Regions from separate parts of the Hymenobacter sedentarius genome, predicted to be linked through region 1. Evidence: riboswitches for the same ligand, from Rfam matches in the RefSeq annotation. Region 1 holds a riboswitch; each other region holds the start of a gene.
The links. A riboswitch is a leader RNA that binds a small molecule or an ion and turns the genes downstream of it on or off. The one in region 1 is predicted to bind S-adenosylmethionine.

Region 1 (4,288 bases):
CCGCAGCACCGATTACTACGTGTTCACGCCCACGTCGGCGGCCAGCGACCACCTCACCCACTACACCAACGTGCTGCTGAGCCACCAGCAGCAGTTTTCCGACAAGGTACGCGCCACCCTGGGCGGACAGGCCGACCGCCGCGCCGTGGTCAGCAACGACCGGGGCACGCACGCCCAGTGGCACTACGCCGCGTTTGGAGTGGTGGCCGTCACGCTCACGCCCAGCCTCGCCCTCACCGGCGGCCTGCGCCTCGACCACGACCAAGCCTACGGCACCGAGCTGGTGCCCCAGCTTAACGTGAGCCAGCAGATAGGGGAGGTGTTGACCATACGCGGGGCCGTGGGCCGGGCCATCCGTGCCCCTGATTTTACGGAGCGCTACACCTCCAACGGCCGGGCCGGCATTGTGCCCAACGGCTTCAACGTGGGCAACCCCGCCTTAGAAGCCGAGCGCACGGTAAACTACGAGTTGGGCGCCGACGTGCGCCCGCTGCCGGGCCTCACGGCCAAGGCTACCTATTTCGTGCGCAAAGGCAACAACCAGATAGACTACGTGCCCGATTCCGGTGAGCACATTTACTACGTGACGGGGCTCACCAACCTGTCCGGCTCCCGCACGTACCGTTTCGCCCAGAACCTGTTTGAGGTAACCACCCAGGGGCTGGAAACGGAGTTGAGCTGGGCCCACGCCTTCACCCCCAAAACCCGCTTCGATGGCAGCGTGGGCTACACCAACGTGCGCGTTACCAACAACGAGAACATTGCCTCGCAGTACCTGGCCAACATTGCCCGCCAGGTGATTTCGGGCACGGTCAGCCTCACTTCCCACCGCGTAAACGGCAGCCTGAGCGGCCTGTGGAAGCAGCGCAATAGCGCCGCCGTGGCCGCCATCAGCCGGAGCCAGGCCGCCGAATACGTGGTGTTCAATGCCCGCCTCGAAGTAGCGCTGCTGCCCAAGAAACTCTGGCTCACGGGGCAGGTGCAAAACCTGTTCAACGAGAAGTACTCCGACCTGCTGGGCGCCCAGATGCCCACCCGCTGGCTGATGGGCGGCCTGCGGCTGGCTCTGCAGCGGTAGATGAGAAATGCGCCTTAGCGCATCCCCACCCGCACTTTTTACAATTGAAGCCCCCGATTTGGAACATATCGGGGGCTTTGCTGTATCTTTGCCGTATCAATTCTTTCTCCCTAAAGGATTGTTTTTATACAGAGGCGCTGAGAGACAGGCTCAATGAAGCGCCGGCAACCATCCGCAACCGCGGGCAAGGTGCCAATTCCTGACCATATAAAAACAAGTTGCCGTGGACGCTGCCAACAACCTCCCCCTTCCGATTGCTGCTGTTACTGCTCGCCCCGCTGTCATGCGTTGGGCTGGCATGGGCTGTTGTTGCTGTTGTTGTCTGGCCTAGCCCGCCTGCCCCGAGCGTTTCTTCGCGGGTAGGCAGGCGGTAGCGCAGGCTGGGAGCCTGCGTGTGCTGTACCGCCGCCCCCGCGGCGTTCATTTCCTCTATTTCTGGGTTGCTGTCGGCTGCTCCGCTGTGCGCGCAGCCGGCTTCGTGTCGAACTACCTGCGCTGTTGTGGCCCAAAATTGAGCAAGCGCCGGCGCAAGGTTCGGCTACCCCGAATGGAAGGCTCTTCCGGCCCATCATACCCTGCTTTTACTTGATTTTTTGTAGCCGCAGCCCAGCCTAATCTGGTTGCGGACTGCTGTTCTCACCACATTTATTTCAACTAACTCTTTTGATATGTCGCTGAACCAAAAGCCCATTGGCATTTATTTCGAGCACCCTGAATGGTTTAAGCCACTCTTTGCGGAGCTGGACCGCCGTGGGCTAGCCTACGAGAAAATTGACGCCGCCCACCACCTCTTCGACCCTTCCGAGAAGGAGAGTGGCTACAGCCTGGTAGTGAACCGGATGAGTTCCTCGGCCTACCTGCGGGGCCATGGGCAGGGCATTTTCCACACCGCGGGCTACGCGACGCACCTTGAGCGCATCGGCACGCGCATTATCAACGGTTCAGCGGCCACGGCCATCGAAACCAACAAAGCCCGCCAGCTCTCGCTGTTTGAGTCGCTGGAACTGAAATACCCGAAGTCGTTTGTGATAAATCACGCCTCGCGGGCGGTCGATGCGGCCCAGCAATTGCGCTTCCCCATCGTGGTGAAGGTGAACATCGGCGGCAGCGGCGCGGGCATCATCCGCTTCGACACGCTGGAAGGCTTGCAGGCGGCGGTCGACAACAACCAGATTGACCTGGGCATCGACCAAACCGCGTTGGTGCAGGAATACGTGACGCCCCGGGGCGGCAACATCCACCGCGTGGAAACGCTGGATGGCAAGTTCCTGTACGCCATGAAGGTGTTTACCACCGGCGAGAGCTTCAACCTGTGCCCGGCCGAAATCTGCCAGATTCCGGAGGAGCAGTCGGCGGAGTTCTGCCTAACCGAAGCACCCAAAAAAGGCATTCAGGTGGAAGCCTTCACGCCGCCCGCCGAGGTGATTGCCGCTGTGGAGCGCATCGTGGCCGCCGCCAAAATTGACGTGGGCGGCATCGAATACCTCATCGACGACCGCACCGGCGACGTGCTTTTCTACGACATCAACGCCCTGTCCAACTTCGTGGCCGACGCCGTGAACGTGGTCGGCTTCGACCCCTACGCCCGCTTCGTGGACTACCTGGAAGCCCAGCTTCCCGGTACTGGCACCCCAGCCCAATCAGCTGCCACAACCACGGCCACATCAGCTCCACAACTTGTCACGGAATCAATACACTAAGCCATGAAATTCGGATATTGGATGCCCATTTTTGGGGGCTGGCTGCGCAACGTGGAAGACGAGCAGATGCCCACCGACTGGAGCTACGTTAAGAAACTGGCGCAGCGCAGCGAGGCCCTCGGCTACGACCTCACGCTCATCGCCGAGCTGTACCTCAACGACATCAAGGGCCAGGAAGCGCCTTCGCTCGAAGCCTGGAGCACCGCTGCCGCACTGGCCGCCGTGACCGAGCAGCTGGAAATCATGGTGGCCGTGCGCCCCACCTTCCACAACCCCGCGCAGCTGGCCAAGCAGGCCGCCAACATCGACCTGATTGCGCCCGGCCGGCTGTCGCTGAACGTGGTATCAAGCTGGTGGCGCGACGAGGCCACCAAGTACGGCCTGCACTTCGAGCAGCACGACGACCGGTACGCCCGCACCCGCGAGTGGCTCGATGTGGTGACCAACGTGTGGAAGCAGGACCATTTCAGCTACGACGGCAAGTACTACCAGGTGGCCGATAACGTGCTGCAGCCCAAGCCCGCTAAGGCGCCCTTCCTGTACGCCGGCGGTGAGTCGGAAGCGGCCAAAGACCTGATTTCGACCCAGTGCGACGGCTACGTGATGCACGGCGACTCGCCGGAGCAAATTGGGGCCCGCATCGCCGACATGCGCCGCCGCCGCGAGCAGAAAGGCCTGCCGCCCATGAGGTTTGGCGTGGCTGGCTACACCATCGTGCGCGACAACGACCAGGACGTGAAGAAGGAGCTCGACCGCATTACCAACGTGAAGTCCTCAGCCGCGGGCTACGGCAACTACCAGCAGTGGCTGGCCGGCACCCAGCTCGAGCAGCAAGTGTCGCTGCACGATTACTCGGTGTCGAACCGCGGCCTCCGCACCGGCCTCACTGGTACGCCGGCCCAGATTCAGGACCGCATCGGCGCCTTCGAAGAAGTAGGCGTGGATTTCTTCCTGCTGCAGGCCAGCCCGCAGCTTGAGGAAATGGAGCGGTTCTCGGAGTCGGTGATTCAAGTTTTAGCGTAGTCCGGCAATTTCGGATTGCCAAACACCAGCACGTCATGCTGAGCGCAGCCGAAGCATCTCGCTTGTGCAAGTAATTCTCACGTTTGGGTTATTACTGCCAGCGAGATGCTTCGGCTGCGCTCAGCATGACGGTTCTTTAGGCGCATTAATGCGCATTAGTACTTAACGTGCCTATGGCGCGTACTCACAAATTACATGCTCAAAAAATCACTGGAGCTGCTTCGATTGGAAGCGGCCGAAACGGGGGCCAACACCCTCAAACGCAGCCTCAACGGCATCAGCCTCATTGCCATTGGCATCGGGGTTATCATTGGCGCCGGCCTTTTTTCCCTCACAGGCATTGCCGCAGCCAATAATGCCGGGCCAGCCGTTACGCTCTCTTTCATTGTGGCCGCGGTGGGCTGTGCTTTCTCTGCGCTGTGCTACGCCGAGTTTGCGTCCCTGGTGCCCGTTTCGGGCAGTGCCTACACCTATTCGTACGCCACCA
Region 2 (4,288 bases), 390 kb from region 1:
CAGCGTGACCGACGAAAACCAGGAAAAAGTGTTGGTTGAATCAGCCGAAGCCGATGCGCCCATGGTCTTTCTCTTTGGCCACAGCGGCCTGCCCGAGGAATTTGAATCCCAGCTCAACGGCAAAAACCCCGGCGACTCCTTCCAGTTTAGCCTAACCCCCGACCAGGCCTACGGCGACTACGACGAGCAGGCGCTGGTGGAAATCCCCAAGGATGTCTTCATGATTGACGGCAAGCTCGACGACGAGATGCTGCAAATCGGCAATTTTCTGCCCATGGCCGACAACGAAGGCAACCACATGCAGGCCAAAGTGGTCAGCATCGGCGATTCGGGCGTGCAAATGGACTTCAACCACCCGCTCGCGGGCATGGTGATGCACTTTGCCGGCAAGGTGCAGGACGTGCGCGATGCCACCGCCGAGGAGCTGGCCCACGGCCACGTGCACGGCGAAGGCGGCCACCATCACTAGGGCTTAGATTAGCTCAATTCTTAAGACGTCCTATGGTTGAGTCAGTGCTTAACCATAGGGCGTTTTTATTTTCCATATATAAGCTTCCGTATTCGTTCTGATTAGGCAAGGTGGACTGGCTTAGGTAGAGCGTTTCACCACCAGAACTTGGCCCTTCTGCCCGGCGGAAAGACGCGGCTGCCCGAACCAGAAGCTCAATAAGTGTTGGGTTCCAGAGCCAATCTTCAGCGTAACTGAGCTGCACAACGAGAAGCTTTTTACGTTTTTTTCTTGGGAAAATATTTCGCGACGCGACTCCGCCGTAACGAGGTATTTATTGGCTCAGGGGTGGCAAGAAGGCCTGTTTTCATGCTCTTATTACCGCGAAGCAATCCTGAGCCAATTACGCTTTGCAAAAAGAATTTTGGCTTTTGCATTAGCATTTCAAAAGCCGGGTGCTTTCATTTGCCCTTACAATTCCTTCAGAACAAAGAATTGTTTTTATACAGAGGCGTGGAGAGACAGGCTCGACGAAACGCCGGCAACCAACGAGGTTAACCCCTTGAAACGGTGCCAAGTCCTGACCATATAAAAACAAAAGCCATGGACTTTTTGCGTCCCCTCCCCGCTGTTTCGACCACCTCGTTTGCTGTACAGCATCGGTGTTGTTGTATGTTGAGTGCTGCCGCCTGTATGCGGTAGGCCGGCCGGGGTTGTTGAGCTGATTCAGCTGTTTCATTTTCCTGCCGGCCGTAAGGGCTCCCGCGGCTAAGCCATAGCCGGGTGCTGCAGGGGCTTTCGTGCCCGGGCGGCGGCTTCTTGCCAGCCTATTGGCGTCCTCCCGTGAGCGGGGGGCGCTGGCCAATTTTCTGTTTCTGGGCAATACTGCGGCTTTGGGGCCGGGCGCCGTTGTGCACAAACGGTGGCCCAGCTCAACCGCGGAACGCCGCAACCGCAACCCTCCTCCTGGTGCACCGGAGGGGCCCCGGCGACTGCGGCGCATCGGCCCAGCCCTCCCCTCGATACGGGCCTTTCCCTCCCACCGCTTGGTAGCGGCCGACGCCGGGCCCTCAACCTCAACATCAATCTTTTATGTATACCCGTACGCTCCGGCGGACGCTCTTCCTGCTGCTGTGGGGAGGTGCCTCCGTCACTAGTTATGCCCAATCGGACCCTGCCCCGCTCGTGAGCGGCACCGTGACCGATGCCGCCAGCCATACCCCCTTGCCGGGCGTGACCGTAATGGCCAAAGGCAGCACCATTGGCACCACCACCGACGTCAATGGCAAATTTTCCCTATCAGTACCCGCGGGTAGCGAACTGGTATTCAGCTTCGTCGGGTATGCCCGGAAGGAACTGCAAGCCACGGGTGGCGCACTTACCGTAGACCTCGCCGCCGATTTGCAGGAGCTCTCGGAGGTGGTGGTGACGGGCTACAGCGAGCAAAACCGCAAGACCCTAACCAGCGCCATAAGCTCGGTGAAAGGGGAAGAGTTGAAGAACATTCCGGCGGCCAGCCCCGACCAGTTGCTGCAGGGCAAAGCGCCCGGCGTGCAGGTATCGGCCAACTCGGGCGTGCCGGGTGGCGGCGTCTTCATCCGCATCCGGGGCAGCAACTCGGTGAACGCCAGCAACGACCCGCTATACGTGGTCGACGGGGTGTTCATCAACAACACCAACCTGATTGCGACGGGCCTGGGCAACCAGGTGTCGAGCAACCCGCTGGCTGACCTGAACCCGCAGGACATCGAGAGCATGGAAATCCTGAAGGACGCCAACGCGACGGCCATCTACGGCTCGCGCGGCGCCAACGGCGTGGTGCTCATCACCACCAAACGGGGCAAAGCCGGCGACAAAACCCGCATCACCTTAAACAACTACCACGCCCTCTCCAAAGCGCCGAAACAGTACCAACTGGCTAGCGGGCCGGATTTGGCAACGCTGGAAAATGAGCGGTTTATCAACGACGGCGGCAACCCGGGGCTTGTGCCCTACCGCGCGGTGTCGGCCGGCGGGCGCGGCATGCCCGAAGAGCAGCCCACCTACGACCGGCTCAGCGACGTGTTTCGCACCGCCCAGACGCACAGCTACGAGCTGTCGGCAGCCGGGGGCTCGGCCAAAACCCAGTTTTATATCGGGGCGGGCTACTTCACGCAGGAGTCGGTGGCAAAGCCCAGCGCGTTTGACCGGTTTTCGCTGCGCGTCAACCTCGATAACTCGGTGACCGACAAGCTGCGCATTGGCACGAGCACGGCCCTGAGCCGCACGCACCGCAACGTAAGCAGCAACGACAACAACCCGGTGGGTGTCATCAACTCGGCCCTGTTCACCCGCGCCAACCTGCCGGTGTACAACCCCGACGGCTCCTATGCCAAGTACGGCTCGTTTGATAATGCCCTGGCCCTCATCAGGAACCTGAACAACGACGCGGTGGGCTCGCGCGTCATCTCGAACGTGTACGGCACCTACCAGTTTGGCAAAAACCTGACGTTTCGCAGCAGTTGGAGCATCGACTTCAACGACATGTACGAGAACAATTTCAACAACACGTTGATACTAGCCGGGCAGCCGCGCGGCACGGCCTCGTCGTTTCTCTCGCGCGACATCACCCTGCTCAACGAGCAAACCCTAAACTACAGCGTCAACTTCGGCGAGAACCATTCGGTGCAAGCCTTGGTGGGCAACACGCTACAGCGCAATACCTTCCAGCGCACCAGCCTGGCGGGCCAGCAGTTTCCGGGCAATGACCTGACCACCATTGCGTCGGCGGCTACCCAGACGGGCAGTTCGTCGCGCTCACAGGCCGGGCTGGTGTCGTTTTTCGGCAAGGCCACCTACAGCTTCAAGGAGCGCTACACGGCCGACGTGAGCGTGCGGGCCGATGCATCCTCGCGTTTCGGCAGCGAAAACCGCTGGGGCTATTTCCCGGCCGTGGGCCTGGGCTGGCGACTGGGCGACGAGAGCTTCATTCAAGACCTTGGCATTTTCCAGGAGCTGAAGCTGCGGGCCAGCTTGGGCAAAACCGGCAACCAGGCCGGCATCAGCGACTTTGCGGCGCTGGGCCTGGTGCAGGGTGGCGCCAACTATCTCGACCTGCCGGGCACGGCCCCGCTGCAGCTGGCAAACCCCAACCTGAGCTGGGAATCGACCCGGCAATGGAACGCGGGCCTGGACGCTGCCGTGCTGCAAAACCGGCTGGTGCTTGAGCTCAATTACTACGACAAGTACACCTCGGGCCTGCTGCTGAACGTGCCGGTGCCGCGTAAAACGGGCTTCTCGTCGCTGGTAGAGAACTACGGCGCCGTGAGCAACAAAGGCTTTGAAGCCCAGGCCACGGCCAACTGGCTGCCCAAGGGCGTCCTGCAGTGGAGCACCACCGTTAACATTGCCCGCAACGTGAACAAGATTGAAAAGCTGGCCGCGCCCATCACCACGGGCTCGCGCGACATTTTTCGGCTGGAAGAGGGCGCCCCGCTCTACTCCTTCTGGCTGTACCACCAGACCCGCGTGAACCCAGAAAATGGCGACGCCGAATACGAGGACGTGAACGGCGACGGCCGGATTACCGTGGCCGACCGCAAGCTGGTGGGTAACGCCTGGCCCGACTACTTCGGCGGCGTCACCAATTCCGTTACCTATAAAGGCGTGGACTTTGGCTTTACGCTGAATTTCGAGCAGGGCGCGAAAATCATGAACATGAACCGCTTCTTCCTCGTGCACGGCGGCACCCAGAGCAACATCGGCTACCTGAGCGAGCAGCTGGAGCGCTGGCAGCGGCCCGGCGACGTGACCAACATCCCGCGCCTGACCACCAACGCCAGTAGCAACAACTACGGCGGC
Region 3 (4,288 bases), 1.7 Mb from region 1:
TGGGCAAGGGCTTGGCCTACATCATGGTCACGGCGCTGCTCGACAACCTGTACTACGTGCTCATGGTGCCGCTGGTGGTGCTGGTGGCCGGGGCCGGGCTGTACCCGCACGAGGCCCTGCAAACCAACTTCGTGGCCACGCTGCGAATCGCCTTTGGGTTGAGCTACTTTTTTGTGCTGCTCTACGCTGGGCTCATGCTCTACGCCATTTTCGTCAACCCGCGCTCGGTGCGCCGGCTGCTGGTGCGGCTGTTTTCGTTTCGGCTGCTGCGGCGCTGGCGGCGCAAAGCCTACCGCCACGGCCAGGAAATGGTGCTGGCTTCGGTGCAGCTGCGGGGCAACGGGCCGCGCTACTGGTGGCACGCGTCGGTGAGCACGGTCTTTGTCTGGACGGCGCGCTACGCCATCATTGGCTGCCTCATTGCGGCCTTTGTGCCCATGGATGCGGGCACGTTCCTGTTCATTTTCGCCCGCAACATCACCTACAAAGTCATCCTGCTGATAGCCATCACGCCCGGCGGCGCGGGCATTGCAGAGGGCGCCTTCCCTACGTTCTTCGGCAAATTCATCGGCACGGCCACCATGACCAGCTTCATGGTGCTGCTGTACCGCGTGTTCACTTACTATCTCTACCTGGTGCTGGGCATGGTGTTTTTGCCGCGCTGGGTGGCGCGGGTATTCCTCCGCCACCCCGCGAAGCCCGAGCAATAAGCCTCGGAAAACCAGGTACCCGTAAACAAGAAAAGGCCCCGAACCGCAGTGGTTCGGGGCCTTTTCCCTAATTAGCAAGCGGCTATTACTCAGCTTCCAGCATCAAGGCAGCCCCATCGGCCGACTTCAGCGTGAGCTTTTTGTCGGTGAGGGTTTCCACGGTGAACGTGTTGCTGGTGGTAGCGTTATCGGGGGTCATGGTGAGGGTTTTGCCGGTCTGGTCAAACGTGTACTTGCCCGATACGGCGCCGTTGGCCCCAGTCATGTTGTAGGTGCCGTTGGCAAAAATGCGCAGTTCCTCTTGCTTTTGTGCATCGGTCTGCTTCACTTTGTCGCCGGTAGAGCTAGTTTCTTTCGCCGTTTTCCACACCTTGCTATCGGTGCCGTACAGCATATTTACACCCTCAACTTTACCTTTGTCGTTGTTGCAGGCCGTAGCAAACAGCGATAGCAAGAGCAACAAGCTGGCGAAATAACGAAGCGAAAAAAGCGACTGGGTTTTCATGGGTACAGAGGTGTTGGTGAAAGAAATAAGATGGCTGGCCCGGCAAAGCGGGCTCGTCGGCTTACGGCCCACACGCAAAAGGGTTTAGGACGAAACCTCGTCTGGCATCCTCCGTATAGTAGCTTCGTTGGGCCAGCCGAAGGCATTCCAGTCCAGTCAATTTTTCATTTAACCGACCGCACTCATGGGACTCTTTGATTTTCTTAGCGACAAAGGCGAGCAAAAGCCCGCAGAGCCGGCAGCCAAACCAGCCGCTGGCGGCACCGATTTTTTCGGGAATAACAACGCAGCCAATCCAGCTACCACCGGTGAGTCGTATACCGTAGTAAGCGGCGACTCGCTTTCCAAAATTGCCAAACACCACTACGGCGACGCGGCCAAGTGGCACCAGATATACGAGGCCAACAAGGCCCTCATCGGCAACAACCCTGACCACATCGAAGTGGGCCAGGTGTTGACCCTACCTAGTCTCTAGGTACTTTTTTGCAGAAAAAAGGTGAGAAAAGCCACTCTGTTTCAGGGTGGCTTTTTTGTGTTTTATTGAGCCGCTAAACGGAAGCGGCCCAGCTCAACTAGCCTGTGGTGGAGCTGGACAGGAAGAAATATTTTCTGTGCAATCGTTGGACATAAAAAAATTCCTTCCGTACATTTGGCTCACCACCAACACGGTACTCCCCTGCTCGCGGCAGGGTAGTTTCAAGTTTTATAGAGAAGCGGCGAGAGACTAGGCTCTGTGACCCGCTGGCAACCTTCGACCGCGCGAAAGGTGCCAAGTCCTACCCACCACCGGCGCAGGCCGGGGCGGGGCATATGAATCGAGTACCATGGAAAATTCCGCTTCCTTCTTTGTTGCCCCGAACGCTCCGGCTGCTTTGCGCGCCGCAGGTTCGGGCTTTTCCGTTGTGGCCCCAGGCGGCCAGAACGCCGCGTTGCGCCAGGAGCGAATGCGAATGTGTTGTTGCCTGTGTTGTTGCTAAGCTGATTTCGGCTTAGGCAACCCCTCCCCTTCTTTCTGGATTTTTTGGCGGCCCTCGGTGCCCGCCGCTGGCCCTTTCGGCGCGCAGCGGCCGGACCAATCGGGCCACATCTTCAGCACGGGCTTGTGGGGGTTCCGCTGCGCTTAAAAACTGCCATTTCAGGCCGTTGCGCGCTTATTTTCTTGCTTTTTCAGGTTTTTTCAACTCCAAACATACCCCCATCATGTCCGCTTCGCCCTTGCACTTCGAAACCCTCCAACTCCACGCCGGCCAGCAGCCCGACCCCACCACCGGGGCCCGCGCCGTGCCGCTGTTCCAAACCACCTCCTACGTGTTTAAAAATGCCGAACACGGCGCCAACCTGTTTGCTCTGAAGGAGTTCGGCAATATCTACACCCGCCTGATGAACCCCACCACCGACGTGTTTGAGCAGCGCGTGGCGGCGCTGGAAGGCGGCGTGGCGGCGCTGGCCACGGGGTCGGGGCAGGCGGCTCAATTCATTGCCCTGAACAACATCCTGCAGGCCGGCGACAACTTCGTGAGCTCGGCCTTTCTCTACGGCGGCACTTACAACCAGTTCAAGGTGGCGTTCAAGCGCTTGGGCATTGAGGTGCGCTTTGCTGATGGCGATAACCCGGCCAGCTTCGAGGCCCTGATTGACGACAAGACCAAGGCCATTTACCTGGAAACCATCGGCAACCCCAGCTACAGCATCCCGGACTTTGAGGCCATTGCCGCCATTGCCAACCGGCACGACCTGCCGTTGATTGTGGACAACACCTTTGGCGCGGGCGGCTACCTGTTCCGGCCCCTGGAGCACGGCGCGCACATCGTAGTAGAATCAGCCACGAAATGGATTGGCGGCCACGGCACCAGCATCGGCGGCGTGATTGTGGACGGCGGCACCTATGACTTCGGCAACGGCAAGTTTCCGCAGTTCACTGAGCCCAGCGAAGGCTACCACGGCCTGGTATTCAACGACGTATTTGGCAAGGGTGGGCCGTTTGGCAACATCGCTTTCATCATCCGGGCCCGGGTAGAAGGCCTGCGCGACTTCGGCCCGTCCATCAGCCCGTTCAACTCCTGGCAGCTGCTCATCGGCCTCGAAACGCTGAGCCTGCGCGTGGACCGCACGGTGGAAAACGCCCAGAAAATCGCCAACTGGCTGGAGCAGCACCCGCAGGTAGAAAGCGTGAACTACGCCGGCCTGGCCAGCAGCCCCTACCACCGCCTGGCCCAGAAATACCTCAAGCGCGGCTTCGGCGGCGTGCTCAGCTTCCAGCTCAAGGGCAGCAAGGAGTCGGCCACCCAGTTTATCGACAACCTCAAGCTCATCAGCCACCTGGCCAACGTGGGCGATGCCAAGACGCTCATCATCCAGCCCTCGGCCACCACGCACCAGCAACTGAGCGATGCCGAGCAGCTGGCGGCCGGCGTCACGCCCACTTCGCTGCGCCTTTCGGTGGGCATTGAGCACTTCGAAGACATCAAGGCCGATTTGCAGCAGGCCTTCGAGGCCATTGGCAACACCGCGGCGCTGCCCACCGAAGGCACCCAGGTAGGCGAGCCCGAACTGGAGCACGCCCAGCCCCTGGAAGTATAGCCCGATTGTCAGTTGTTGGCGGGGAGCTGCTGGCTATCAGCGGCTCCCACCATTAAGCATCCCGATATCTCACCGCGCCGACCGATAACTGACCAGCCGCTTCGATACCCGATACCCATGAAAGAATATATTTTTAACCTGCCCGACCTGCTGCTGGAAAGCGGGGAAACCCTGGCCAGCGCGCACGTGGCCTACCGCACCTGGGGCCAGCTCAACGCCGACCGCGACAACGTGGTGTGGGTGTGCCACGCCCTCACGGCCAATGCCGACGTGCTGAGCTGGTGGCCGGGCCTGGTGGGGCCGGGCTGCTACTTCGACCCGGCCGACTGGTTTATCGTGTGCGCCAACGTGTTGGGCTCCTGCTACGGCAGCACCAGCCCCCTCGACGCGGACCCGGCCACGGGCCAGCCCCGCTACCAGCACTTCCCGCGGCTTTCCATCCGCGACCTGGTGGCGGCGCACGAAGCGCTGCGCCAGGAATTGGGCCTGGAGG
Region 4 (4,288 bases), 1.4 Mb from region 1:
CTGTTTCACCTTCCCGACGACCGGGAGGAGCTAAGCCTGGGCCTGACCAACATCCTCGGCGCAGACTTCGATGCCGTGGTGCTGAGCGGTGCCGTGAGCAAGGGCCGCGCCGACCACCTGCCCGGCCTGCTGCGCGAGCTGGGCGTGAAGGAAATCTTCCACGAGGTAAATCAGCGCCCCGGCAAGCCCATGTGGTTTGGCGCGCGCGCCGAAGGGCCCGTGGTGTTCGGCCTGCCGGGAAATCCGGTTTCAACTTTCCTCACGGCCTGCCGCTACGTGCGGCCCTGGCTGCGCGCCTGCATGCAGCCCGCTGAAGCTTCCGAACAGGCCGCTACTGCCGAAACGCCCGCGCCTGCCGTGCTCACTGTCGACATCAACTTCAAGCCCCAGTTGGCACACTTCGTACCCGTGCGCCTGACGGTGGATGCGGAAGGGCGCCGGCTGGCGACGCCGCTGCGCGTCGGTGGTTCTGGTGACTTAGCAGGCTTGCTGGGGGCAACTGCGTTTCTGGAGCTGCCGCCGGAGCCGGCTGTGTTTCCTGCGGGCAGCGTGTGGCCCGCGTGGGCTTTATAACCCCGGAGCGCCTAAATAATGACGCACTTTAGTTGCCTGCCAGTAGAACCGAGCGAAGCATCTCGCGTGACCGGAACCTCACCCCTGCCGGGCACGGCCCCGGCCCCTCTCCAATAGAGAGGGGAGCCACAGTGGCTCATGCTCAACTTATAAAAAACCAAAAGCCCCAGCTCAATATTAAGCTGGGGCTTTTTCAATGAATTAACGTTTGGCACCCCTCTCTTATGGAGAGGGGCCGGGGCCGTGCCCGGCAGGGGTGAAGTTCCTCTGCTCATACCGCTCGGCACCCAACCGCCTTTCAAAGGAATATTCAAGCAACTCCCACCTAAGGCACAATGACGATTTTTCCGGTAGTATGATGCGAATCAATCTCATTTAAAGCCTCGGCGGTTTCATCTAGTGGAAAGGTCTTGCTCACCTGCACTTTCAGCTTGCCGGCATCGGCTAGTTGCTGCAGCGCCTCCAGTTGCATCGCATTCGGCTCCACGAAAACGTAACGGAAGTTGATGTGGGGGTCCAGCCCTTGGCCGTTGTGCAGGATGGAAACCAGCGTGCCGCCAGCCTTCAGGGCCGATAAACTCTGCGTGAGCGTCTCGCCGCTGATGCAGTCGTAAATCAGCTCCACGCCGGCTGGCACGATGGCTTTCACAGCTTCGCCCACGTTACCCTGCTTGTAATCGACGGTGAAATCGGCGCCCAACTCTTTCATGTAGGCGAAGTTTTTCTCGCTGGCCACGGCTACTACCGTCGCGCCTTTGTCCTTGGCCAGCTGGATGGCGAAGCTGCCCACGCCGCCCGAGGCGCCAAGTATCAGCACGGTCTGGCCCGCTTGCAGGTTGCCGGCATCGAATAAGGACTGATAAGCGGTGAGGCCTGCCAGCGGAATGCCGCCGGCCTGCTCCCAGCTCAGGCTGTGGGGCCGCTGCGCCAGATAGCTTTCGGGCAGCACAATGTATTCGGCAAAGGTGCCGTGCTGCACGGTGGGGCGCCGGGCGTAAGCATACACCTCATCGCCGACTGCAAAGCGCCGAGCGCTGTGGCCGCGCTCTTCCACCACCCCGGCCACGTCCCAGCCCGGAATAATGGGAAACACGTGCGGCAGGGCTTGCTGCAGGTAACCCGCCCGAATGGCCGAGTCGACGGGGTTGACGCCGGCCGCCTTTACCCGGACTAGTACTTCGCCCTCCCCCACTGCGGGGACGTCGAGGGTGCCCACTTGAATTTTGTCGGCCCCACCGAATTCGGTAAAGAAGGCGGCTTTCATCTGTTTTGCCATGGTCAGAAATTGTATTGTTAGTGTACGGCTTAACTGGACCGGGTCACCTTAGGTTATAGGAGTGCTCCTATCCACTTCCCGTTTCCGGCTGTATCTTCGCACTACGCTGCTATCCAGAAAGACCGAGGGACCGGGCCCGATGACGTCTTGGCAACCTACCGCGAATAGGTGCCAACTCCCGTTTCACCGCGTTTTTAGGTGAAAGAAGATGACAGCCGGAACCGTACTCAACCGTACGGGTTTCTTTCTGGATACGCGCTGCCTGCCCGTACTCCAATCCGAAAGAAATGTCCACTGCCACCCTCGCCGCTCCGTCTCCCCTTCCCGAACTGCTCCGCCAGCGCCTGCTGATTCTCGACGGCGCCATGGGCACCATGATTCAGCGCCACCCGCTGACCGAGGAGGACTTTCGCGGCGCCCGCTTTGCCGACCACCCCAAGCCGCTGCGCGGCAACAACGACCTGCTGAGCCTGACCCGGCCGGACATCATCAAGGGCATTCACGCCGAGTACTTCGCGGCCGGGGCCGACATGGTGGAAACCAATACCTTCTCCGGCACCACCATCGCCCAGGCCGACTACGGCCTAGAGCACGTGGTATATGAGCTCAACTACGAATCGGCTCGCCTGGCCCGTGAAGCCGCCGACGAATACTCCACGCCCGACAAGCCGCGCTTCGTAGCCGGCGCCGTGGGCCCCACAAACCGCACCGCCTCGCTCTCACCCGACGTCAACCGCCCCGGCTTCCGCGCCGTGACCTTCGACGAATTGGCCACCGCCTACCTCGAGCAGGTGCGCGGCCTCGTCGACGGCGGCGTCGATACCCTGCTCATCGAAACCATTTTTGACACGCTGAACGCCAAGGCGGCCCTATACGCCGTGCAGAAGTTCTTCGACGAAGGCGGCCGCCAGGTTCCGCTCATGATTTCGGGCACCATCACCGACGCTTCGGGCCGCACGCTCTCGGGCCAGACGGTGGAGGCTTTCTGGAACAGCATCAGCCACTTGCCGCTGCTGAGCGTGGGCCTGAACTGCGCCCTTGGGGCGCACCAGCTCAAGCAGTATGTGGAGGAATTGAGTCGGATTTCCAACGTGCACATCTCGGCTTACCCGAATGCTGGCTTGCCCAACGCGTTTGGCGGTTACGATGAATCAGCCCAGGAATTCGCCGCGCTGGTCGAAGATTATCTGAAGGACGGCATCGTGACCGTGGTGGGTGGCTGTTGTGGCACCACGCCGCAGCACATTGCCGAATTGAGCAAGCTGGCCGAGCAGTACAAGCCGCGCCCGCTGCCCACCGAAATCCCGCCCGCTACCCACCTAAGCGGCCTGGAGCCGTTCGCCATCAAGCCCGAAAGCCTGTTTGTGAACGTGGGCGAGCGCTGCAACGTGACGGGCTCCCGCGCCTTCGCCCGCCTCATCCGCACCGGCGCCTACGAGGAAGCCCTGGCCGTGGCCCGCGTGCAAGTAGAAGAAGGCGCCCAGGTGCTCGACATCAACATGGACGAAGGCATGCTCGACTCGGAGCAGGCCATGACGACCTTTCTGCACCTCATTGCCTCGGAGCCCGACATTGCGCGGGTGCCGGTGATGATAGACTCCTCGAAATGGAGCGTGCTGGAAGCCGGCCTGAAGTGCGTGCAGGGCAAGAGCATTGTCAATTCCATTTCCCTGAAAGAAGGACCGAAGGTGTTTTTGCAGCGGGCCCGCACCGTGCGCCAGTACGGCGCCGCCATGGTCGTAATGGCCTTCGACGAGGACGGCCAAGCCGACACCTTGGAGCGCCGCAAGGAAATCTGCCAGCGCAGCTACGACCTGCTGATGAGCATCGACTTCCCGGCCACGGACATCATTTTCGACCCCAACATCCTCATCGTCGGCACTGGCATGGAGGAGCACCGCAACTACGCCATTGACTTCATCGAGGCCGTGCGCTGGATTAAGCAGAACCTGCCCGGCGCCCTCACCAGCGGCGGCGTGTCGAACATCAGCTTCTCCTTCCGCGGCAACGACGTGGTGCGCGAGGCCATGCACGCGGCTTTCCTCTACCACGCCATCCGGGCCGGGTTGGACATGGGCATTGTGAACCCCAACCAGCTCGCGGTGTACGACGAAGTGCCCAAAGACCTGCTGGAGCTGGTGGAAGATGTACTGCTCAACCGCCGCCCCGACGCCACCGAGCGCCTGTTGGAATTTGCCGAAACCGTGAAGCAAAAAGGCAAAGTGGCCGTAGTAGCCGATGCCTGGCGCAGCCTGCCGGTGCAGGAGCGCCTGGCGCACGCGCTGGTGAAGGGCATCACCGAATTCATCGACGAAGACACCGAAGCTGCTCGCCAGGAGCTAGCCCGCCCGCTCGACGTGATTGAAGGCCCGCTGATGGCCGGCATGAACGTAGTAGGCGACCTGTTCGGCGCCGGCAAAATGTTCCTGCCGCAGGTCG

Region 2: linked by a shared signal. The riboswitch ahead of AUC43_RS14125 (SusC/RagA family TonB-linked outer membrane protein) and the one ahead of AUC43_RS12490 (ATP-grasp domain-containing protein) in region 1 are both predicted to bind S-adenosylmethionine.
Region 3: linked by a shared signal. The riboswitch ahead of AUC43_RS05420 (O-acetylhomoserine aminocarboxypropyltransferase/cysteine synthase family protein) and the one ahead of AUC43_RS12490 (ATP-grasp domain-containing protein) in region 1 are both predicted to bind S-adenosylmethionine.
Region 4: linked by a shared signal. The riboswitch ahead of metH (methionine synthase) and the one ahead of AUC43_RS12490 (ATP-grasp domain-containing protein) in region 1 are both predicted to bind S-adenosylmethionine.

The regions. Positions count from the first base shown of each region.
Region 1 is NZ_CP013909.1:3,045,615-3,049,902, forward strand. It holds gene AUC43_RS12485 (TonB-dependent receptor plug domain-containing protein) at 1-1,078, shown strand, start outside; SAM riboswitch class I at 1,200-1,292, shown strand; gene AUC43_RS12490 (ATP-grasp domain-containing protein) at 1,747-2,778, shown strand; gene AUC43_RS12495 (LLM class flavin-dependent oxidoreductase) at 2,782-3,801, shown strand; gene AUC43_RS12500 (amino acid permease) at 3,997-4,288, shown strand, end outside.
Region 2 is NZ_CP013909.1:3,431,671-3,435,958, reverse strand. It holds gene AUC43_RS14130 (FKBP-type peptidyl-prolyl cis-trans isomerase) at 1-469, shown strand, start outside; SAM riboswitch class I at 947-1,043, shown strand; gene AUC43_RS14125 (SusC/RagA family TonB-linked outer membrane protein) at 1,541-4,288, shown strand, end outside.
Region 3 is NZ_CP013909.1:1,299,456-1,303,743, reverse strand. It holds gene AUC43_RS05435 (lysylphosphatidylglycerol synthase transmembrane domain-containing protein) at 1-710, shown strand, start outside; gene AUC43_RS05430 (hypothetical protein) at 796-1,215, opposite strand; gene AUC43_RS05425 (LysM peptidoglycan-binding domain-containing protein) at 1,400-1,690, shown strand; SAM riboswitch class I at 1,916-2,032, shown strand; gene AUC43_RS05420 (O-acetylhomoserine aminocarboxypropyltransferase/cysteine synthase family protein) at 2,416-3,795, shown strand; gene metX (homoserine O-acetyltransferase MetX) at 3,913-4,288, shown strand, end outside.
Region 4 is NZ_CP013909.1:1,664,657-1,668,944, reverse strand. It holds gene AUC43_RS06865 (molybdopterin molybdotransferase MoeA) at 1-573, shown strand, start outside; gene AUC43_RS06860 (NADP-dependent oxidoreductase) at 899-1,849, opposite strand; SAM riboswitch class I at 1,956-2,064, shown strand; gene metH (methionine synthase) at 2,137-4,288, shown strand, end outside.